One region of the Bacillus sp. Brlt_9 genome, then DNA from elsewhere that is predicted to be linked to it. Evidence: riboswitches for the same ligand, from Rfam matches in the RefSeq annotation. Region 1 holds a riboswitch; each other region holds the start of a gene.

What was found. Region 1 has a riboswitch for S-adenosylmethionine ahead of VF726_RS24525 (methionine ABC transporter ATP-binding protein). Riboswitches for the same ligand answer to the same signal wherever they lie in the genome.
Region 2: another riboswitch for S-adenosylmethionine. It lies ahead of VF726_RS18035 (hypothetical protein); the one in region 1 lies ahead of VF726_RS24525 (methionine ABC transporter ATP-binding protein).
Region 3: another riboswitch for S-adenosylmethionine. It lies ahead of VF726_RS01600 (Na+/H+ antiporter NhaC family protein); the one in region 1 lies ahead of VF726_RS24525 (methionine ABC transporter ATP-binding protein).
Region 4: another riboswitch for S-adenosylmethionine. It lies ahead of mtnK (S-methyl-5-thioribose kinase); the one in region 1 lies ahead of VF726_RS24525 (methionine ABC transporter ATP-binding protein).

The regions. Positions count from the first base shown of each region.
Region 1 covers NZ_JAYJLO010000008.1:23,292-28,841, reverse strand. Annotated here, with positions in the region: gene VF726_RS24540 (HXXEE domain-containing protein) at 1-140, shown strand, start outside; gene VF726_RS24535 (MetQ/NlpA family ABC transporter substrate-binding protein) at 307-1,161, opposite strand; gene VF726_RS24530 (methionine ABC transporter permease) at 1,183-1,848, opposite strand; gene VF726_RS24525 (methionine ABC transporter ATP-binding protein) at 1,838-2,857, opposite strand; SAM riboswitch class I at 2,981-3,086, opposite strand; gene VF726_RS24520 (cysteine hydrolase family protein) at 3,482-4,045, shown strand; gene VF726_RS24515 (hypothetical protein) at 4,276-4,425, opposite strand; gene pruA (L-glutamate gamma-semialdehyde dehydrogenase) at 4,611-5,550, opposite strand, start outside.
Region 2 covers NZ_JAYJLO010000004.1:302,093-307,642, forward strand. Annotated here, with positions in the region: gene VF726_RS18020 (group-specific protein) at 1-346, opposite strand, end outside; gene VF726_RS18025 (NAD(P)H-dependent oxidoreductase) at 343-918, opposite strand; gene VF726_RS18030 (SWIM zinc finger family protein) at 941-1,330, opposite strand; gene VF726_RS18035 (hypothetical protein) at 1,583-1,840, opposite strand; SAM riboswitch class I at 1,941-2,039, opposite strand; gene VF726_RS18040 (hypothetical protein) at 2,162-2,353, shown strand; gene VF726_RS18045 (YwiC-like family protein) at 2,386-3,108, opposite strand; gene VF726_RS18050 (ECF transporter S component) at 3,292-3,993, opposite strand; gene VF726_RS18055 (ABC transporter ATP-binding protein) at 3,966-5,550, opposite strand, start outside.
Region 3 covers NZ_JAYJLO010000001.1:290,471-296,020, reverse strand. Annotated here, with positions in the region: gene VF726_RS01605 (lmo0954 family membrane protein) at 1-324, opposite strand, end outside; gene VF726_RS01600 (Na+/H+ antiporter NhaC family protein) at 553-1,869, opposite strand; SAM riboswitch class I at 1,964-2,069, opposite strand; gene VF726_RS01595 (DUF402 domain-containing protein) at 2,190-2,708, opposite strand; gene gltP (glutamate/aspartate:proton symporter GltP) at 2,776-4,047, opposite strand; gene VF726_RS01585 (murein hydrolase activator EnvC family protein) at 4,544-5,550, shown strand, end outside.
Region 4 covers NZ_JAYJLO010000002.1:784,787-790,336, forward strand. Annotated here, with positions in the region: gene VF726_RS10425 (pyridoxal phosphate-dependent aminotransferase) at 1-675, opposite strand, end outside; gene VF726_RS10430 (carbon-nitrogen family hydrolase) at 690-1,553, shown strand; SAM riboswitch class I at 1,626-1,767, shown strand; gene mtnK (S-methyl-5-thioribose kinase) at 1,859-3,040, shown strand; gene mtnA (S-methyl-5-thioribose-1-phosphate isomerase) at 3,037-4,098, shown strand; gene VF726_RS10445 (YvrJ family protein) at 4,321-4,458, shown strand; gene VF726_RS10450 (3-hydroxybutyrate dehydrogenase) at 4,513-5,289, opposite strand; gene VF726_RS10455 (PadR family transcriptional regulator) at 5,485-5,550, shown strand, end outside.

The DNA.
Region 1 (5,550 bases):
TCTTTTCAATTTTCTTTTTTTCATCCCAAAAACACTTAATTGATCAAAAGAAATTCGTAATTACACTCATTTTCAGCTTATTTTCTTATCCTATTATAATTTGGATTACCTTACTATTCGCTAGCTACTTTCATTCATAAAAAAAGACCAGGAAAACTCCTGGTCCATTACTCTACTTAACAAACATTGGATTCTACGTTATACAGAATTGGAAGGTACAGAATTAGGGTTTGTTTGTTAAGTAGCTTATATGTTGAACGAACTAACAGCGGAGGGGTTCCTACTATTAGTCGTTAAACCCGATAATTATTTTACGATTTTTTCAAGCTCCTCAAGTGAAAGATCTACTGAAATGGAACCATCATTTGTTTCTTTCTTAATTGCATCTGTTACTTCTTTTGAATGATATAGTTCAATTACTTTTTTCAGCGTTGGATCATCTTTATCTTTTGTACGAGCTGCGAAAATATTAATATATGGCTTCGCATTTTCATTCTTCGGATCTTCTAAGAAAATTGGATCCTTCGCTGGATCTAATCCAGCTTGACCAGCAACACCGTTATTAATAACTGAAGCTGCTACATCTTTTAATACACGAGGTGTTTGCTGTGCGATAACCGGTGTAACTTTTAACTTCTTCGGATTTTCAGCAATGCCGCTTGGATCTCCGAATAAGCCAAAGTCTTTCTTAAGCTTTAATAATCCAGCTGCATCAAGAAGTTTTAATGCACGCGCTTGGTTCGTTGGATCATTTGGAATCGCAATTTCTGAACCATCTGGAATTTCATTTGCCTTCTTATATTTTTCAGAGTATAAGCCCATTGGTGCAATTTGCGTTGTACCAACAGCTGTAATATCTAACTTATGCTCTTTTTTAAATTGCTCTAAGAAAGCAATATGCTGGAATGAGTTTAGTTCAATATCTCCATCAGCTAACGCTTTATTTGGCGTTGTGTAATCAGAGAACTCAACCAGTTTAATTTTAATTCCTTCTTTTTCAGCTTTCCTCTTCAAAATTTCCCAAGCGTCTCCATCCGTTCCAGTTACACCAACGCGAACTACTTTTTCTTTAGCTCCTGCCCCTGTGTCTCCACTTGAGCAGCCGCTTAACGCTGAAATCCCTACAATTGCTGATAATGCAAATGCTAAAATTTTCTTCATTTTCTTTTCCCCTCTTCCTTTTTATGATCTGCGTAAAAAGACTTTCGCAAAGTAGTTTCCTAAATTTTGAGCTACCTGTACGAGAATAATAAGTAAAACGACCGTTACGAACATAACTGATGTATCAAAGCGCTGATAACCATATGTCATTGCTAAGTCACCAAGACCGCCACCACCGACAAGCCCAGCAACTGCAGAAAATTCAATTAAACCAACTGTCATAAATGTAACTCCTAAAATCAATGGTGCTAACGCTTCTGGCACAAGAATTTCAAATACGATTCTAATTGGTGAAGCACCCATTGCTTGTGCTGCTTCAATTACCCCTTTCGGAACAGAAACAAGATTTGTTTCAACCATTCTCGCAATACCAATCGACGCGACTAACGTCATTGGGAAAATTGCTGCTGCTGTTCCAATCGTCGTTCCAATAACACTTCTTGTTAGTGGGCTTAAAGCTACTAAGAAGATGATGAATGGAATCGGACGAATTGTATTAATAATGATATTAAGAATAGAAAAGACCCATTTATTTTCTAAAAAGTTTCCTTTCCTCGTTACATATAATAGTAAACCTAGAGGTATACCAAGAATTGTAGCAAATATAAGGGTTACAATTACCATTAAGAGGGTATCCCCCGTCGCATCTACTATGCGGGGCCAAAATATACTCCAATCAACTCGCATGAGCTTCTACCTCCTTCAGCTGCACTTGTAGTCTTAGATGTTGTAATGCTTTTTGAACTTCTTTCTGCTCACCTTGCAGTTCTACAAGTAGATTTCCAAATAGCACATTTTGAAGTTCAATAATATTTCCATACAGTACGTTTACATCGACGTTATAATTTTTCGCGATATATGATAGTACTGGCTGCCCTGTCTCTTCACCAGTAAATGTTAAGCGATAAATCTGTCCACCATTTTGAATTTTCCCTAGAACACTTTCTGGCAAATGATCATTAATAATAGAACGCACAAAGTTTTGAGTCGTCTTTGTTTTCGGTTGTGTGAAAACGTCAAACAGTTTTCCTTCTTCAATAACTTTACCCTTCTCCATTACAGCTACACGATGACATATTTCTTTCACAACATGCATTTCGTGTGTAATAAGAAGAATTGTTACATTATATTCTCGATTTACTTTCTTTAGTAAGTTCAAAATTTCTGTCGTTGTTTCTGGATCTAGAGCTGACGTTGCCTCATCACATATAAGGATATCCGGTGATGTTGCAAGTGCTCTAGCAATGCCAACACGTTGTTTTTGGCCACCTGATAGTTGCTCTGGATAATAGTCTGCTTTATCTTCTAATCCTACAAACTTCAGCAGTTCATTTACTCTTTCTTTGATCTCATTCTTTGGTACTTTCGCTAACTTTAATGGGTACGCGATATTCCAAAACACTGTTCTTGAATTAAATAAATTAAAACTTTGAAAAATCATCCCGATTCTTTGTCTTAGCTTCCGTAATTCCTTCGTCGATAGTGATGTAATATCTTTATCATCTATTGAAATCGTCCCTGCCGTCGGTCTCTCTAACATATTTACTAGGCGTAACAACGTACTCTTTCCAGCTCCACTAAAACCGATAATGCCAAAAATTTCGCCCTTCTCAACTGATAATGTTACATCTTCCACCGCATGAACAGATTGCCCACCTGATTCATATACTTTACTTACGTTGTTAAAAGAAATCATTTTCTTCCCTCCTATATGCTGTAAAAACTTGAAGTAGAGCTTTCGAGGTAAAATAAAAAGTGCTCTCCCTCTTATCAAACATAAAGATAAGAAGGAGAGCACTCATATGTACTCGGTCACATCTTCTCATCTTTCAAGCCTTTTATAAGGCTTGCTGGAGTTAGCACGGTATTAAAAACCCGTTGCTGAGGTATCGTAGGGCCAGTCCCTCCACCTCTCTGGATAAGAATGTATCGATTTAATTGTCGTTTAATTAATTCTCATTATAGAACTCAGAATAATAAGAGTCAATACATTTTTTAGAAAAATATTAATTATTCCTCTATTAAAATTTTCAAATAAAAAATGACAATATAATATTGGTTTTTAAAGTTATGTAAAATTCTTCTCCTTCATATTTTTTTAAAAGGAGAATCCTCTCTATAAAGTGAAACTTTAATCAGTGGGGGTTTTGTTCATCCCCCACTGATTATTAGCCATCACCAATCGGACATTTACGGACAGTTGATCTCCCACCTAACTTCTTTGCTCCAGCCGAATTTTGAGGTGGGAGTTTTACTGCCCGTTAATGTCGGATAAATTGAATACCATTATTTGAATATGAAATCGGAGGAAGATAAATATATGAAAACAGCTCTTTTACTCGTTGATATTCAAAATGATTATTTTCCACATGGAAAAATGGAATTGCGTAATCCAGTAGAAGCAAGCGAATATGCTAGTCAGCTACTACAATTCTTTAGAACGAAAAACGAACCTATTTTTCATATCCAACATGTAGCAATTAAAGATGACGCTACTTTTTTCCTACCCAATACAGAAGGTGTACATATTCATGAAAGCGTACGCCCACTTAGAGAAGAAACCGTTATACTCAAACATTATCCAAATAGTTTTCGCGACACCGATCTTCTAGAACAACTACAACGTTTAGACATTGAGCACGTCGTCGTATGCGGGATGATGACTCATATGTGTATCGATGCTACCGTAAGAGCTGCTTTTGATTTCGGCCTTCAATGTACCGTTATACATGATGCTTGTGCTACAAAAGATCTTTCTTTTAAGAATGCTACTATACCAGCCGTTTATATTCATAACACAATTTTGGCTAGTTTAAATGGCGTATATGCAAATGTAATGAGTACAGCGGAGTTTGTAGCTACAAAAAAACACTCCCTTCAGTGAGCAAAACCGAAAGGAGTGTTTCTTGTCAAACCATAGATTTTCTTTCAAATTGTATTATACAGGAAATCCTTAAAATGAATACTAAAAAATGCGACTAATACGTCAACTTTTCTCGTTGCTTTGTTTCTATTTACATGTTTATCCCGATATGAATAGGGTTTAGCTAGTTCCGCTTACTAAATGGTAATATTCGGTAAGTTCTTTAAATTCAAATTAACTAGTCTCTCCTATTATTTATCTGTTTGTTTTTGCTTCTTTTTCAAATACTCCGCACGCAAATTTTCAATTTGCTGCTTTTTATCAAATTTGGCAGGCGTCTGTTTTTCATGAAACTTTGCCACAGCTACCTGACTCTTGTAATCCAATTGATATTTTCCCACTTTGTTCACCTACTTTTCTTGTCTTTAAAGAGAATCTATTCAGCAAATATAAATATACCTCATTTTGCTGAAGTAAACCTTATTACTTTATTAGTTTTTCTACTGATTACTATGTTAATCCACATATAAAAAATTTTTCAAAAAAAGAGATCTTCGCAGACTGCGAAGATCTCTTCTACTATTTCTTATAAAGTTTCAGAAGTAGTTTTTGCTTGCATGTGAAGTGCTAAGTAGTCAGGGCCACCAGCTTTAGAGTCTGTACCAGACATATTAAAGCCACCGAACGGTTGGTAACCTACGATTGCACCAGTACATCCACGGTTGAAGTATAAGTTACCTACGTGGAAGTCTTCACGTGCTTTTTCAATATGGTCACGGTTGTTAGTAACAACAGCACCTGTTAAACCGTATTCTGTATTGTTTGCAATTGCAAGTGCATGATCAAAGTCTTTTGCTTTACAGAATGCTACTACTGGTCCGAAGATTTCTTCTTTCATTAAGCGAGCATCTTCTGCAACGTCAGCAACGATTGTTGGTTGGATGAACCAGCCTTTAGAATCGTCTCCTTCACCACCTGCTAAGATTCTACCTTCTTCTTTACCAATTGCAACATAGCTCATTACTTTATCGAATGCAGCTTGGTCATTAACAGGACCCATATTTGTACCTAATACAGCTGGGTTAGCAACTGTTAATTCTTTCGTTAATTCAACAGCACGATTTAATACGTGATCGTATACATCTTCATGGATTACCGCACGAGAACATGCAGAACATTTTTGTCCTGAGAATCCGAATGCTGATGCAACGATAGATTTAGCTGCTAATTCAAGATCTGCTTCTTTATCAACAACGATTGTATCTTTACCACCCATTTCAGCGATAACGCGTTTTAACCAAATTTGGCCTGGGTTTACTTTTGCTGCACGCTCATAAATACGGATACCTACATCACGAGATCCAGTGAAGCTCACGAAACGTGTACGAGGGTGATCTACTAAGTAGTCACCAACTTCAGAACCATTACCTGGAACAAAGTTTACTACGCCAGCTGGTAAGCCAGCTTCTTCTAATACTTCCATGAATTTCGCTGCTACTACAGGAGTTGTACTAGCTGGTTTTAGT
Region 2 (5,550 bases), on a different contig from region 1:
TTCCCATGCAATTTATAACCCTCTGCCACTCTATCTCCGTAAGAGATAATACCTCAAATGCAAAAAAATCTACACATACTTTTTCAATTAAATGTGGATGTTCCCTCAAAAAATTCCACTGTAACGCTTTAGGAAGAAAATATGCTTCATATTCTTTACTTCCCCGTACTACCTCATCAACTTCTCTTTCACAAATTCCTCTTATCAAGTAGTCATTTCTTAACTCTATTTGAATTTGCTGAAATGTTTCGCTACATTTTTTCAATTGAAGTAAGCATGTAATATACGTTCGCAAAAGTTCATTATCATACCCACAACAGTTTATAATACGATCGATTTCATTCATAACGTACGAGCCTTTTCTTCTATTTGTAATAACCACTTTTCCCGCTTCTCTCGTTTACTCGTTTTCACAGATTGAAAAACAGATCGTTTTATATCGCGAATGCCGCAAAAACGTAAAACTCCTCTTTTCATCATAATCCAATCTGCTGATCGATATAATAGGGCGACGTACCATAACGGTGAATCTAACGTATTAATTACCCATGCCTTCTTACCTTTCAATAAGCCTTTCGGCAGGGCCCCTTCATATTTATAAGCAAATCCAGCTACGAAAATGCGATCAATAAATCCTTTTAAAATAGCAGGCATTCCCCACCACCATATCGGATATATAAAGAGAAGCGTATCTGCTTCTTCTACTAACGTTCTGTACCGAGCTGTTTCTTCTTCATGTACTAAATCACGCCTTTTCTTCTCTTCATTAAATACAAGGACGGGATCAAATTTTTCTTTATATAAATCAAGTACTGTAACCGAATGATTTGTTTCTTGTAATCCTTTTTGCACATGCTTTAATATCGCTGCGTTAAAACTGGAAGTACTAGGATGAGCGTATACAATTAGTACATTCACTACAAAACAACTCCCTCTATAGTTAAAGTTTCCCCTTATTTAACATCTTTTCTACAATTTGCACGTTTTTTGAGCTTTGTAATAAACGATTTAATACGGTAAGTAACTCTTCCTTGTCTAAATCTTTCAGTTTCTCTTTCACCGTACTCTCACCAGCACTTTGAATATCATAAACAACTGCCGCCATATGCTTACAATAGTTTTCATATGGACACTCGCAGCTACTTTCCGAAAAATCCTCGAGTTCTATCACTACTTCATAATTTCCTGCATTACCAGTCACAAACGCAAATACTTTATTATTATGTATTTCAACATCTTCTACATGTCCTTCTTCATAATATTCATAACCTCTATCAATAATGTGTTTCGGAATATACCTATATAACTCTTTTAATAAGTAAGCGTACATAAAAACACCTCTTCCTTTAATTCCCTTTTGACTTCTAGAGCCACTGCATGTTATTCTAATAACTGTCAAATAGCAAGTCTATATGACAAACGACTGACACCTATTCGGCGAAGGTGTCTCTTTTCATTTGCAGCCGATATGAAGTGCCTCTTTCAGGCACATTCAATCTTTGACACTACACACTCAACACCATTCCCTGTATCAGGCTGCTTAAGCAGTCTTTTACTCTACATACTTCAAAAAAAAGAGAGCTTAGCTCCCTTTTCTCGCCTTATAAAATACCCCTTTTTCATTATAGAGATATTCATCAGCTAATGTAATTTTCCCATCCAGTTTCAGTTCATCTAATAGTCTTGACAAATAAAATTGATGTAACATCTTTTTCGTGAATTTTCCTTCATGATGCGAAACGATATGTTCTTGAATATCTAACAATGATATTGGCTTATCTTGCTCTATCATATATTCATAAACTGTACTACGCAGTTTTACGTATTTTTCGAGTGTCACAGTACTTCGCAACCCCTTTCTTCTTAATATAAATTTTCGTAATCGGTTTTTTTGCAATAAAAAAACCTCTCCGATAAGAAGAAGTTACGTATATATCTTCGTCTTATCTCCCAGAACAAATATGTTCTGCTGGAATTAGCACCTGCATCGCGGTTGCTGGGTTTCATCGGGCCAGTCCCTCCACCTCTCTGGATAAGAAAATATTCACTTAATTCTTACTATACGTAATTTCATTTTAATTGTCAAACAAATATAACAAATAATATTTTCTTCTTTACTGCTCATACTATACATATATGAATATGCAAGGAGGATTATGAAATGCACGAAAATGCTCGCGGATATGTACAAGATTCATTTCAATCATTACAAGAAGCAAAACATTGTTTAGAAGCAGCACTACAAACTGTTGAAAAAGATTTTAATCGCGCACGTATTGAACAATCCCTTTATGCGATCGAACAAGCTATTCAACGCTGTGATTACACCGTTCACATTTTAGAACAAGATTGAAAAAGCTTCCCATCATAAGGTGGGAAGCTTTTTCAAATGGCATACTTCATAATTATTACCGTGATGATTAAAAAATATACAGAATTAGCAATTTCTAAAATACCTACTTTTATAATAGAAATCTTTTTGCCGTACAACATAATGGCTCGAATGACACTCGGTATAAAAATAAGGGCGCACCACGGATTGATAGCAAATACAATGATTGTTAATAGAATATGATAACCCCATGATATAAAACGATACTTCGGGTTATTTTTCTCACGAATCATCGTTTTCACATAAAACGTACTTCCTAAAAAATATAAAAATGATATAAGCGCAATAAATAATGCTGTTTTATCTATAAGTTTCATTGAAAAATAATAACTAACTAAACCGCCAATACAGAAAACAATAATCGCACTAATATCATTTAGTAACGCTCTTTCATTTTTTTGACGAGCGTAATACATATTTACTATAAATAATGGGATCATTACTGCTACGAATAAAAGAATGCGCCATTCATATAATAGAGAAACCACCCCAAATATAAATGCGATGATAAAATATACAATTGCAGCATGTAAAAACTCTTTTTTTCGTCTTTGCTTTATGTACGTAAGAAATGGATACGTAGCTAAATAGATAAAGAACCAAGCTAAAAACAATGGAATATGATACATAGTAGGTTTCCCAAGTATGACACTTAATAGAAACGGTATTACGAGCATAGCCCATGCACCGTGTTGCTTCGGAATAACTAACTTCATTAACTATACACCTCCTCTTTGAAAATAGTTCTCACCTATTATTATACAAATAATTTTATATAGTAACGGATATATATTGGACTATTTTTTGACAATAAAAAATGCTCCTTACAATATGTAAGAAGCATGAAAGAGGCAAACGAATATGTAAGTCGCGACCCTACCTTATATGAGTATGCTTTTCTATGCCATGTTATGCTTATCTAATATGCCATATTTCTTTTTGAATCTCGTAAGAATCGTAATCCAAGACGTACTAAATAATAGTAAGAAAATAACATTTGAAATTGCATGGCTCAAATCGAAATAAAAACTTGCAACATAGTACGCGACAACTGTTTCCCACGTTGCTTCTTGTATAAAACCGAGAAGCCCCCATAAGTTCATAATCCAGCCAAATAAAAATCCAACAAATAATCCGTATAGAAGTCTTCCCCATAGCTTTTTCATTAAAAATGTATTACGTAATAATCCAGCTATAAAACCAATCATCCCCCATGAGAACATTTGCCACGGCGTCCACGGACCTTGCCCTAAAAAAATGTTAGATACGATAGCCGCTGTTGCACCGATCATAAAACCAGTTTCACTTCCAAATACAATTGCAGAAACGATAATAACAAAAGAAGTTGGTTGTACACTCGGTAAAATAGAAAATGGTACGCGGCTAACTGCTGCAATTGCCGCCAATACGGCAACGAGAACAATTTCACGTGAAACAAACGCCTTTCTTTCAAAGCGGATATAGAAAGGTATCATAATAACAACTAATAAAAACAAACTACTTAACATGTAATAACCATCCATGATAAGTGTAGTAAAGAGTAATGTGCCTATTATTACTGCAAAAATGCATATTATGAATGCAACATATCGTTTGGACACGCTTCGTACACATCCTCCCACGTTAATGCATATGGCAATTCTTTTCGAATGAATCGATTAATAGATGTTGTATAAAAGAAGTTACCACTAAAAAATTCTTTCGGTGCATCATTCATAATGACTGCTCCGTCAAATAACATCATACATTGATCAACGTATTTCGCTGCAAACTCAATATCATGCGTTGCCATTACAATTGTTGTACCTTCTTTTTGCAGCTTCCTAAATAGCTCTCCTACTCTTTCTTTCTTCCACGGATCTAGCCCCTTTGTCGGTTCATCAAGTAATAATAAAGTCGGCTTTGATAATAACGTTGTACATAACGCGAGTAGTTGTTGCTCTCCCCCGCTACAATCATGCGGGTGGCGTTCTTTAAGCGAATATAACCAAAACTGTTTGAGCATATTTTCTGCTATTTCTTTTCCTTGTTCTCCGTATAACTCTCGTGCACGTTCATACACTTCTTCCCACACGGTATCAAATGTAAAATGATAGTACGGATGTTGTGATACATACCCGATCCTTTTAAACCGTTCTTTCGAATCAATTTTATGTATCACTTTGCCGTTCCACTTTACTTTCCCTCTTCTCGCTTTTTGTAATCCAGCTAATATCGTTAACAGTGTAGACTTCCCTGTACCATTTTTCCCAACGAGAGCTACCCATTTTCCTTTTTCAATCGATACAGTTAAGTCTCGTAAAATAAGTGGACTACTTTTTTCATATTGGAATGAAATATGCTCTGCACTTAAAATAACTTCCCGCTTTTCACTTTGTGCTATTGGCTCATTCACATATGATATATCTGAAAAGTTATTCAATTTCATTTGCGCTTCTCGCACTGTAAACGGAATATCTTCCGCGTTCCATTCTAAAAACAATCTTGGAATTTGCGGAATAAATGGACGGAATTTTTCAACTTCCCACATGTTCGCTATAACCGTTTTAGGATTTCCATCATACACGATTTGACCATTATTCATACAAATAACGCGCGTAGCAAGTGGTATTACTTCATCTAAACGATGTTCACTTAAAACGATTGTTATTCCAAGTTCTTCGTTAATACGTTTTAACAATCCTAAAAATTCTTTCGCTGCAATTGGATCTAACTGCGCTGTTGGTTCATCTAATAATAATAGTTTTGGCTGCATAACTAGTACGGCAGCTAAATTGACAAGTTGTTTTTGTCCACCAGATAACGTATGAACAGATTGGTGCAATAAATCTTGAAATCCTAAGAAGCTAATGAGCTCTGCTATTCGTTTTTGAATAATATGTGATGGTAATCCAACATTCTCTAAAGAAAATGCTAATTCTTGAATGACTGTATCCATTACGAGCTGATTTTCTGGATTTTGAAATACCATACCAATTTCTTGTGCAGATAATAGATCTGGTACTTCCTCTAATAAAACGTCATCATAAAAAATTTCTCCTGAACGTGTACCGATCGGAAGTAACTCCTTTTTAAAATGTTTTAATAAAGTCGTCTTCCCAGATCCTGATCCTCCAGCAAGTGCAATAAACTCTCCTTTTTGAATAGAAAGAGAAATA
Region 3 (5,550 bases), on a different contig from region 1:
AAAGTTGCTATATGGTTTAGAACTTTCTGGTGCAGAATCAACAACTACATTTTTTTCTTTTTTCCACTCACGGTATCCGTAGTATAAAACTACTAATGCTGCGATACCGATTAATGCTGGGGAGTGCGAAAGTGCAATGGATAAACCGATTAAACCAACAATACCCCAAGCTAACTTTCCAAAAAATGATTGTGCTCGCACAAATGATTTATAGCTCCAGTACACAACTCCTGCTCCGATTGCGAATCCTACAATACCAGCAAGACTACCAAGAGCAATTAAAGCCAAAATACCGGCCGCGATAAACGCTAGAAATTGTTTCATCTTGTGCTTGCCTCCCTTCGATTTGATACTCTTATCTTAACTATTTTTTCATTTTTCCATAACGAGCTTAAGAACCGTTTTCGACTCAGACTTAAGACCGAGTTGCATTCAGCCTTTTGTAAAAACATACGGTAGGATAGGATGTTTCACTCTTTTATCGCACATAAAAAGCCGTACAGAGAACATTCTCTGTACGGCTTTCGTTACTATTCATAAACTTCATTTTACTTATGCTGTTTTATGATACTCTTTCTTTCCCGCTACTTTAGAAAACCTCGGGAAACCAATTAATATAGAAATGATTCCACATACTCCAACTAAAATCGGATAAAATGCATATGGTAACAATTCAATCGGAGATAACGCTGCAAATCCTGCTGCAGTTAACATTTGCGCACCATACGGAATTAATCCTTGCACACAACATGAGAAAAGATCTAATACACTCGCTGATTTACGAGGATCAATTTCATATTGGTCTGCAATGTTTTTCGCAAGCGGACCTGTAAAGATAATAGAAATCGTATTATTCGCTGTACACATATTCGTCATACCTACTAAACCAGCAATACCGAACTCCGCTCCTTTTTTTGAACGAATGTTACGAGTTAAAATATTCATTAAATATTGAATACCACCATTATATTGAATCAGTTCGACCATACCACCAATTAAAATAGCAAGTAATACTAACTCCATCATACCGCCCATTCCAGTCGTTACACTTTTAAAGAAACTCTCTAACGTGTAGCTACCATCTAAAAGACCGATAACGCCGGATAGTACAGTTCCACCAGTTAACACAATAAGTACATTCCAACCTAGTAGCGCTGTAATAAGTACTCCTGCATACGGTAAAATCTTTATCCAGTCAAAGCTATGCGCTTTAATCTGCGTGTCGCTTCCTAAAGTAATGATTACTAATAGTACAATTGTAATAATAGCTGCAGGTAATACAATTAAAAAGTTCGTTTTAAACTTATCTTTCATTTCTGTTCCTTGCGAGCGTACAGCTGCAATTGTTGTATCTGAAATAAATGATAAATTATCACCAAACATTGCCCCGCCAACAACTGTCGCCATCGTAAGTGCAATTGAGATATCAGTTTGCCCACTAATACCTACAGCAATTGGTGCTAATGCAGCAATTGTTCCCATTGAAGTTCCCATCGCTAATGAAATAAATGCCCCTATAACAAAAATTCCAGCTACGATAAATCCTTGCGGTAAAATTGATAACGCTAAGTTAACTGTAGAATCAACGCCGCCCATCCCTTTTGCTGTTTCAGAGAACGCTCCTGCCAGTACAAAAATTAAAACCATAATCATAATATCTGGATTCCCTGCACCTTTAGCAAATCGTTCCACTTTTACATTAAAGCTTTCTTTACGATTCATTGCTAAAGCGACTCCTACAGCAATTGAAATCGCTATAAGTATCGGCAATTTATAGAAATCACCTGTAATAATTCCAGAACCAATAAATAGTGCCAAAAATATTCCAAGCGGTAATAAAGCTAAACCATTTCCTCTCGTTTCTTTCAAAGTATCATCTCTCCCTAGTTTTAAACCTTTTCTACTGAACAACAAAAGACCTCTTCCAACGAGAAGAGGTCTTATACATCTATAAGAAACGCTCTTCTCATCTTTCAAGCACATGCTTGCTGGATTTGGCACAGCACTCTGAAATCGAGTCCGCTGCCGAGGCATCGTAGGGCCAGTCCCTCCGCCTCTCTTTATAAGAAGGTTTCATATTTATTTTTTAATAATAATTTCTTCCCTAACTTTACTCGCTTACAAAACAAAAGTCAATTATTTTTTGTATAGATTTTTTTGGTAATTATGCAAAAATTTGAATACAATAATCATTTTAACTTTTTGATTTCTTCTTCCAATATTGAAATCCAATAAAATTCACTATTGTTTATTGCAGCTATTATCCATTTCGTAGTGCACCAAGCTAAATCATACTCTTCTTTTGTAACATCGCCACTTTTATAGGCATCCTCTAACTCATCTTCATCTAGTACATACATCTTACCGTTCGGTAATAACACTACATCTAAATATAAATCATCAAAATACGGTAAACCACGGTCATCAATTTTATATTCTTTCGCCACATCGATATAATATTGCACTAATTCTTTTTGATCATCTAACATGGCTGTAATCGCAAAGTTTTTCCCGTTTATGAAATATTGAATCCACGTATACTGATCCCCTGCAATACAAAGTTCTTTCCCATCATATTCTTTATAACTAGGTTCGCTAACCTTTTTTATTTCCAGTATTCCTAGCATTCCCTCTTCTATTTGCTTAACCGTATAATCTTTCTCTATTAGTCGCTTCCACGAAGAACCGTCACCATATTTACGTTTCATTACGTCCGCTCCCCTTCTATATAGAAAAGCCCCCACATATTATGTGAGAGCTTGTTCAAATTATAATTTAAGCTGCTTGTTTATTAGAAATCTCTTCCAAATAAGCTTGTCCTTTTTCAGCATCATACTGACCTTCCCACTTAGACATAACTACAGCTGCTAAAGAGTTACCTACAACGTTAACTGCTGTACGAGCCATATCTAAAATACGGTCAATACCGGCGATGAAGGCTAAACCTTCAGCTGGAATACCTACTGTACCAAGTGTCGCTAATAATACAACGAATGATACGCCCGGTACACCCGCGATACCTTTTGATGTAACCATTAATACAAGTAATAATGTAATTTGTTGTGTAATAGATAAATCAATACCGTACATTTGCGCTAAGAAAATAGCCGCAATTGCTTGATATAAAGTTGATCCATCTAAGTTAAATGAATAACCTGTCGGAATAACGAAAGATGTAATTGCTTTCGGACAACCGAACTTTTCCATTTTCTCCATAATTTTCGGTAAAACTGTTTCTGAACTTGCTGTTGAATACGCTAAGATCAGTTCGTCTTTTAAAATTTTAAAGAATTGGAAAATGTTAATTCCAAATATTTTCGCTGTAAGTCCCAATACAACTACAACGAAGAAAATCATTGCCCCGTATACTACAATTAGTAATTTCCCTAACGGAATTAATGAAGCTAAACCGAATGTAGATACTGTAACACCAATTAATGCGAATACACCAAATGGTGCAAATTTCATAACTTGGTTCGTTACGTAAAACATTGCATCAGCTACACCTTGGAAAAATTGAAGAACCGGTCTTCCTCTTTCCCCAATTGCTGCTACACCTAAACCAAATAATACAGAGAAGAAGATAATAGCAAGCATATCTCCGTCAGCTAATGACTTCACAATGTTCGTTGGAACAATATTTACAAATGTATCTGCAAATGAATGACTTTGCACTTGCTCTGTCGTATGTGTATATTTCGAAATATCTGTCTTTGTTAACTGCTCCATATTTACGCCTTTTCCTGGTTGGAAAATATTCGCAATTAATAGACCGACAATAATTGCAATTGTTGTAATTATTTCAAAGTAAATAATTGTTTTTCCGCCTAGTCGGCCTAATTTTTTTACATCGCCAACACCAGCAACCCCAACAACAATACTTGCTACAACAATCGGTACAACGATCATTTTAATTAATCGGATAAAAATATCACCAATTGGTTGTAAATAACTCACCACTGCCGGATTGCCAAAGAAAATCGCCCCAACTGCAATACCTAGCGCAAGACCAATTAATATTTGCCATGCAAGTCCTATTCTTTTCATATTTGTTGTAACCCCCTCTTCGATGTGTCACTCTATCTCTCATTCTATCTCTATAAAACTCGAAATTAAGAGTATTACATATTATTCGACAATTCACTACATTTTGTCCCTGTTAAAAATCATAAATCAAAAAATTAAATCTGACAACAAAATAAGTTTGCCCGGACGCAAATAATTTTCTTGACAAAAATAAAACCCATGTCAGAAAACCTAACATGAGAACGATTCCTCACCAGTGTTTTATTGGATTCCTAACTAATATTTCACTACATAAAATAAACTCACTTTTCCCTTTATTTTACAACAAAAAAACTAAAAATACATCCTTGTTACACAAATATAAAAAATGCATCGACAGTGAAATTTATCGTCGAAAGATGATAAATTCCGACAAAACTTAGCAATTTCATAAAATTTTCTTTACATTATGGTTACAACGATAGACACTCTTCTTCTTATGATATATAACATTCATAGGGAAAGGAGCCAGACAACCATGAAAAAGAAATTTGCAGCGTTCAGCGTTTTAGCAGCAGGAACAATTTTTGTTTCTCCGTTACTATCACCTGCATACGCTGAAACGAATCAAGATAAATTATCTAATATTCAATCTGAATTAGAAGGAAAACAAAATGACTTACAAAATAAATCAGCTGAAAAAGAACAAATAGAAAAGGAAATTCAAGAATTACAAAAGAAAATCGACGATTTAACTACTTCTATTAATAAAAACGAGGCTGAATTAAACGATACAAAAAAAGAAATTAGTAAAACACAACAAGTAATCGCTGAAAAAAAGAAACATATAGAGCAACTACAAACAAACATAGATACACGCCAAGAAGTTATTAAGCAACGTTTGCAATCTATGCAAGAAAAACCTCGTACCAATATCATTACAGAGGTATTAACAACTTCTACAAACATCGCTGATCTTGTTGATAATATGTACTCTGTTAGTTTAATTTTAAACAACGATACCGATATTGTGAAAAAACAAACAACTGACCAAAATGCTGTAACGAAAGAAAAAGAGGCTGTTGAGAAAAAAGAACAAGAATTAAAAGAAGCTGAACAGAAATTAGTTCAAAAACAACAAGAATTACAAACGAATCAGCAACAGCAGCAAACCTTTATTAGCGATCTACATACGAAAGTAGCAAAAGTAGATTCAGAGATTGAAGGATTAGAAGAATCTAAAGGTATTTTAGAAAATCAGCGTCAAGCTGTTCAAAAAGCAATTGAAGAAGAAAAACGCGCAGAAGAAGCTCGTAAAGCTGAGGAAGCCCGCAAGGCAGAAGAAGCTCGAAAACAAGCTACTACATCTGCTCAAAAAGCTCAAGCAGCTCCAACACCACACGATACAAATATCGGCGGCTTTATTAAACCAGCAGCTGGATCAAAAACTTCTGGGTTTGGCGTGCGTTCTATAGATAACCATAAAGGAATCGATATCGCAGCTTCAGGGACCGTTCCGATTATTGCCGCTGCTGATGGCGTTGT
Region 4 (5,550 bases), on a different contig from region 1:
TTGTAAGAAACTCACGGGCTTTTGACCATCAAATCCAATAGCGCCGTAAGCAAAATCATGAACGACTAATATATTATGTTTATTAGCAAAATGAATGGTTTCATCAAAGAAATCTTTTGATGCAGTAGCACCGGTCGGATTATTTGGATAGTTTAAAAACATTAATTTTGCACGCTCGGCAATAGAGTCATCAATTTTCGTATAATCGGGTAAAAAATTATTTTTTGCAATAAGCGGCATTGTTTCAAATTGTGCTTTTGCTAAAGCAACTCCTGATAAATAATCTGGATAGCCTGGATCTGGAACGAGAATCGTATCACCAGGGTTTGTAAAACAAACTGGTAATTCTACTAATCCAGCCTTTCCGCCAAACAAAATAGCAACTTCTGTTTTTGGATTTACTACTACATCATATTCACGTTGATAGAATGTTGCCACGGCTTCTTTTAAACTTTCATGTCCGCGAAATGGCGGATATTTATGATGAATGGTCTTTTCTGCAGCATCTTGTAACGCTTTTACGATATGCTGCGGTGTTGGTTGATCTGGATTACCTTGACCTAGATTAATAACATCGTGACCAGCTGCTACGACTTTGTTAACTTTTGCAACAAGTGAAGCGAAAAATTGTTTTGGCAATGATGTTACTATCTCAGAAGGTTGAAATAATTTCATACTTTCCACCTCTTTTGAAAGTTGTTACAATTCTAGTGACAAATGATATAATCTTTCCAGTATTTTGTAAAGAAAAAATTATGAATGGGGCTGACAAAATGAAAGTCGCATGTATTCAAATGGACATTGTCTTTGGAGATGTAGAAAAAAATATTGAGAATGCTAAAAATAAAATAAGCGAAGCGATGAAGGAAAGACCAGATGTTATTGTCTTACCAGAACTATGGACAACAGGATATGATTTAACGAGACTTTCTGAAATTGCAGATAGGGATGGATTGGAAACGAAAGAAAAGCTGAAAGAATGGTCGAAACAATATGGTGTACATATTGTCGGTGGTTCTATTGCGAAGCAAACAGAGCAAGGTGTTACAAATACAATGTATGTGGTAAACAAGGAAGGAGAACTAGTCAAAGAATATAGTAAAGTGCATTTATTTCAGCTTATGGATGAACATAAATATTTAATAGCTGGAAATAGTACAGGTGAATTTAAGCTAGATAATGTAGAGTGCGCCGGCACAATTTGTTATGACATTCGCTTTCCAGAATGGATGCGCGTTCATACTGCGAAAGGTGCAAAAGTTTTATTTGTTGTAGCAGAATGGCCATTGGTTCGTTTAGCACATTGGCGTTTGCTATTACAAGCAAGAGCAGTTGAAAATCAATGTTATGTTGTTGCATGTAATAGGACAGGAAAGGATCCGAATAATGAGTTTGCCGGTCATTCTTTAATTGTCGATCCTTGGGGCGAAGTTGTTGTAGAAGCGAATGAAGAAGAATCAATTTTATTTGGAGAGCTTCATTTTGAAAAAATTAAAGAAGTACGAAAAGGAATTCCAGTTTTTGCAGATCGTCGTCCAGAATTATACAAATAAAATGTTGACAAGTGATTTTTATTCTTGGTATAGTCTTCAACATAAAGTTAAAAATTCAAAAAAATTATAAAACTCTTATCAAGAGCAGGTGGAGGGATTTGGCCCGATGAAGCCCAGCAACCGACCGTAATACCATTGTGAAATGGGGCGTTTATTTACGCCAAAAGGCACGGTGCTAATTCCAGCAGAAAGTTTACTTTCTGGCAGATAAGAGGGGAGAAGATAAACTTCAAACCTCTTTCTTAGTGGAAAGAGGTTTTTCTACGTCAGAAAAACCTCTGAATTAAAAAAAGGGGGAGAAGACGATGGGATATTATTCATTAACTGAAACGACAGCTATACAATATGCGAAAGAACATGGTTATTTTGAAAAGAAAGCAAATGTAGTTTGTCATGAAATTGGAGATGGAAATTTAAATTACGTGTTCAAATTAGGTGATGGAGAGAAGTCTATTATAATAAAACAAGCATTGCCATATGCGAAAGTAGTTGGTGAGAGCTGGCCATTGTCTATAAAAAGAGCGACGATTGAAAGTAAAGCATTACAAATTTTTGCGAAGTATGTGCCGGAATACGTGCCGGTAGTGTACAGTCATGATGAAGAGTTAGCAGTAACAGTAATAGAAGACTTATCAAGGCTAACAATTGCTAGAAAAGGATTAATAGATGGAGAAGAGTACCCACTTTTATCCCAACATATTGGTCGTTTTCTAGCACATGTGTTGTTTTATACTTCAGACTTCGGGTTAGAGTCAGAAGAGAAAAGGGTACTAGAAGGTACATTTGTAAACCCGGACCTTTGCAAAATTACAGAAGATTTAGTGTTTACAGATCCGTTTGGCCATTACGATACGAATGATTATGAGCCAGAGTTACAACTAGCAGTTGATGAATTGTGGAGTGACAAAACTTTAAAGTTAAAAGTCGCACAGTATAAATATAAATTTTTAACGAGAAAAGAAGCGCTTATTCATGGTGATTTACATACTGGTAGTATTTTTTCATCGCCTTCTGAAACGAACGTGATTGATCCGGAATTTGCAACATATGGCCCATTTGGATTTGATCTTGGTCAATTTATTGCCAATTTATTATTAAATGCGTTATCACGTGAAGAGGAAAAAAGAAATGTGCTATTTTTCCATATTGAGAAAACATGGAGTTATTTTGTAGAAGCTTTTACGAAGTTATGGATTGGAGAAGGTGTAGAAGCATATACGAAAGAGAAACAATGGTTGCCGATTATTTTGCAAAATATTTTTACGGATGCTGTTGGATTCGCTGGATGTGAGCTTATCCGTAGAACAATTGGTTTAGCGCATGTAGCTGATTTAGATGAAATAGCAAATAAAGAAACGAGAATTCAAGCGAAGAAACATGCACTATCCTTAGGGAAAGAACTAATAAAATATGAATCTAAGGGTGCTGATATTCAACTGTTTCGAACATTATTTCAACGGACAGTTTCTGGAGGCGTAAAAGCATGAGTACAATTGTTACTATTCCGAGGTCTGTCAGTTGGAAAGGTGATGCCATTGCAGTATTAAATCAAACAAAGTTACCGCACAGCACAGAATACAAAACATTAACGACGATTGAAGAGGTATGGAAAAGTATTGTCATGCTAGAAGTGCGAGGAGCGCCTGCAATTGGAATTGTAGCTGCATTTGGTTTGGCGCTTGCATCCAAAAAATATACTACTTTACATATTGAAGAATTTCAAAAGAAGTTTAATAGAGATTGTAATTATTTAGGAACGTCACGCCCGACAGCAATCAATTTATTTTGGGCAATCGATCGAATGAGAGAATCGATTCGAGAAATTACTACAACAAAAGAAGCACAAAAAATATTAGAAGAAGAAGCGCTTCGCATTCAACAAGAAGATGAAGCGGTATGCCGGAGTATTGGAGAACATGCATTAACATGCTTTAAAGACGGTGATAACATTTTAACAATTTGTAACGCTGGCAGTATCGCAACTGCTAGATATGGTACTGCATTAGCGCCGTTTTATATTGGGAAAGAAAAAGGTGTACGGTTACATGCGTATGCGTGTGAAACGAGACCGGTTTTACAAGGCGGGCGTTTAACGACTTGGGAATTGAAACAGGCCAATATTGATGTAACTCTTATTACAGATAATACGGCAGCGCATGCTATTCAAACGAAGGAAATAAACGCGATTATTGTAGGAGCGGACCGAATTGTCTCAAATGGAGATACTGCAAATAAAATCGGAACAATGAATTTAGCAATATTAGCAAAGTATTTCGATATCCCGTTCTATGTTGCAGCTCCGTTATCGACATTTGATATTACGAAACAAACAGGTGCTGAAATTGTTATTGAAGAAAGAGACGAAACAGAAGTTACGAAAATTTTTGGGAAACAAGTGGCGCCAATTGGAACTGATGTTTATAATCCTGCATTTGACGTAACACCGAATGAATTAATTACAGGTATTATTACTGAGAAAGGTATTATACGAGGAAATTATAAACAGGAAATTGCATCATTATTTGAAAGAGAAGCTAATACATAATGGCTTGTCTTTTTTTATCCCGCATTAACGGGCAGTAAGGTCCCCACCTCAAAATTCAGCGGAAGCAAAGAAGTTAGGTGGGGGTCAACTGCCCGTAAAAGCCCGATTGGTTCAACTAATAATCAGTGGGGGGGGTGAACAAAACCCCCACTGATTAAAGTTTCACTTTATGCCTAAATGTTTTCTTTTCTCTTATTTATATAGTGGAAGGAGGCGTAAAAGATGGAAGAGTGGATCAGGATGGTAGGTAATGTAGGGTTTCCGATTGTTGTAACATTATATTTACTCCACCGCATTGAAAGTAAATTAGATGGGGTAATTGTTGCAATCGAGAAACTCCCTAAACAATTACTAAAGTAGGAAGGTCCTCGCGATAAAAAATAAAGTTTGCTCACAAAGAGCAAACTTTATTTTTTATTGAGCAGTATAACCACCATCGATAACGACAGCTTGACCAGTTATACCTTTCGCTTTTTCGCTCGCTAAAAATATCGCATAATCAGCAATTTCTTGTACTTGTAATAAGCGTTTTTGTGGTACAAGTGGATAAATAACATCTTCTAAAACACTTTCAAGTGGTACATTTCGTGTAGTAGCTAAGTCTTGTAATTGATTACGTACGAGAGGAGTATCGACATAACCAGGGCAAAGGGCATTTACAGTAATACCATCGGTAGCGCCTTCTAAAGCGGCGACTTTTGTTAATCCAATTACGCCATGCTTCGCACTATTGTAGGCGGATTTTCCTGCAAATCCAACGAGGCCATTAATGGAGGCTACATTAATAATTCGGCCATACTTTTGCTTTTTCATAATCGGAAAGGCATGTTTAATGGCGATAAATGGAGCGATTTGCATGATTTTGATGAGTAGCTCGAATTTTTCGGTTGGAAACTCTTCAATCGGTGAAACATGTTGCATTCCTGCGTTGTTAATTAATATGTCTAATGAACCGAAATGAGTAACAGTTTGAGAAATTGCTGCTGCAATTTCTTCCTCAGATGTAACATCACATTTTAAACCAATTGCTTGAAATCCCTCTTTTTGTAATTGTTCAGCAGCTTCTTTCGCACGCTCTTCAAGCCGATCGGTAATAACAACTTTTGCGCCTTCTTTTGCAAAAGCATTCCCCATTTCATAACCAATACCACTTGCAGCACCTGTTAAAAAGACAACTCGATTTGTAACCATGACGAAAAACATCCCTTCGTAATAAAGTTCTCATATTGCTCTATTTAGAGAGGGTATAATAAAATTCCTGCAAACATTTGGAAAAATATTGTTAGCTATCTTGTTTTGCAAAATAGTCTTTGTTATACTATTTTGTAAAGCAAGATACTTACGCTTATCTATCTTGTAAAACAAGATAGTAGGAGGATTTGAATTATGTCGACAAGTCAAATGCTGAAAGGGATTTTAGAAGGATGCTTACTTGCTATTATTTCTGAAGGT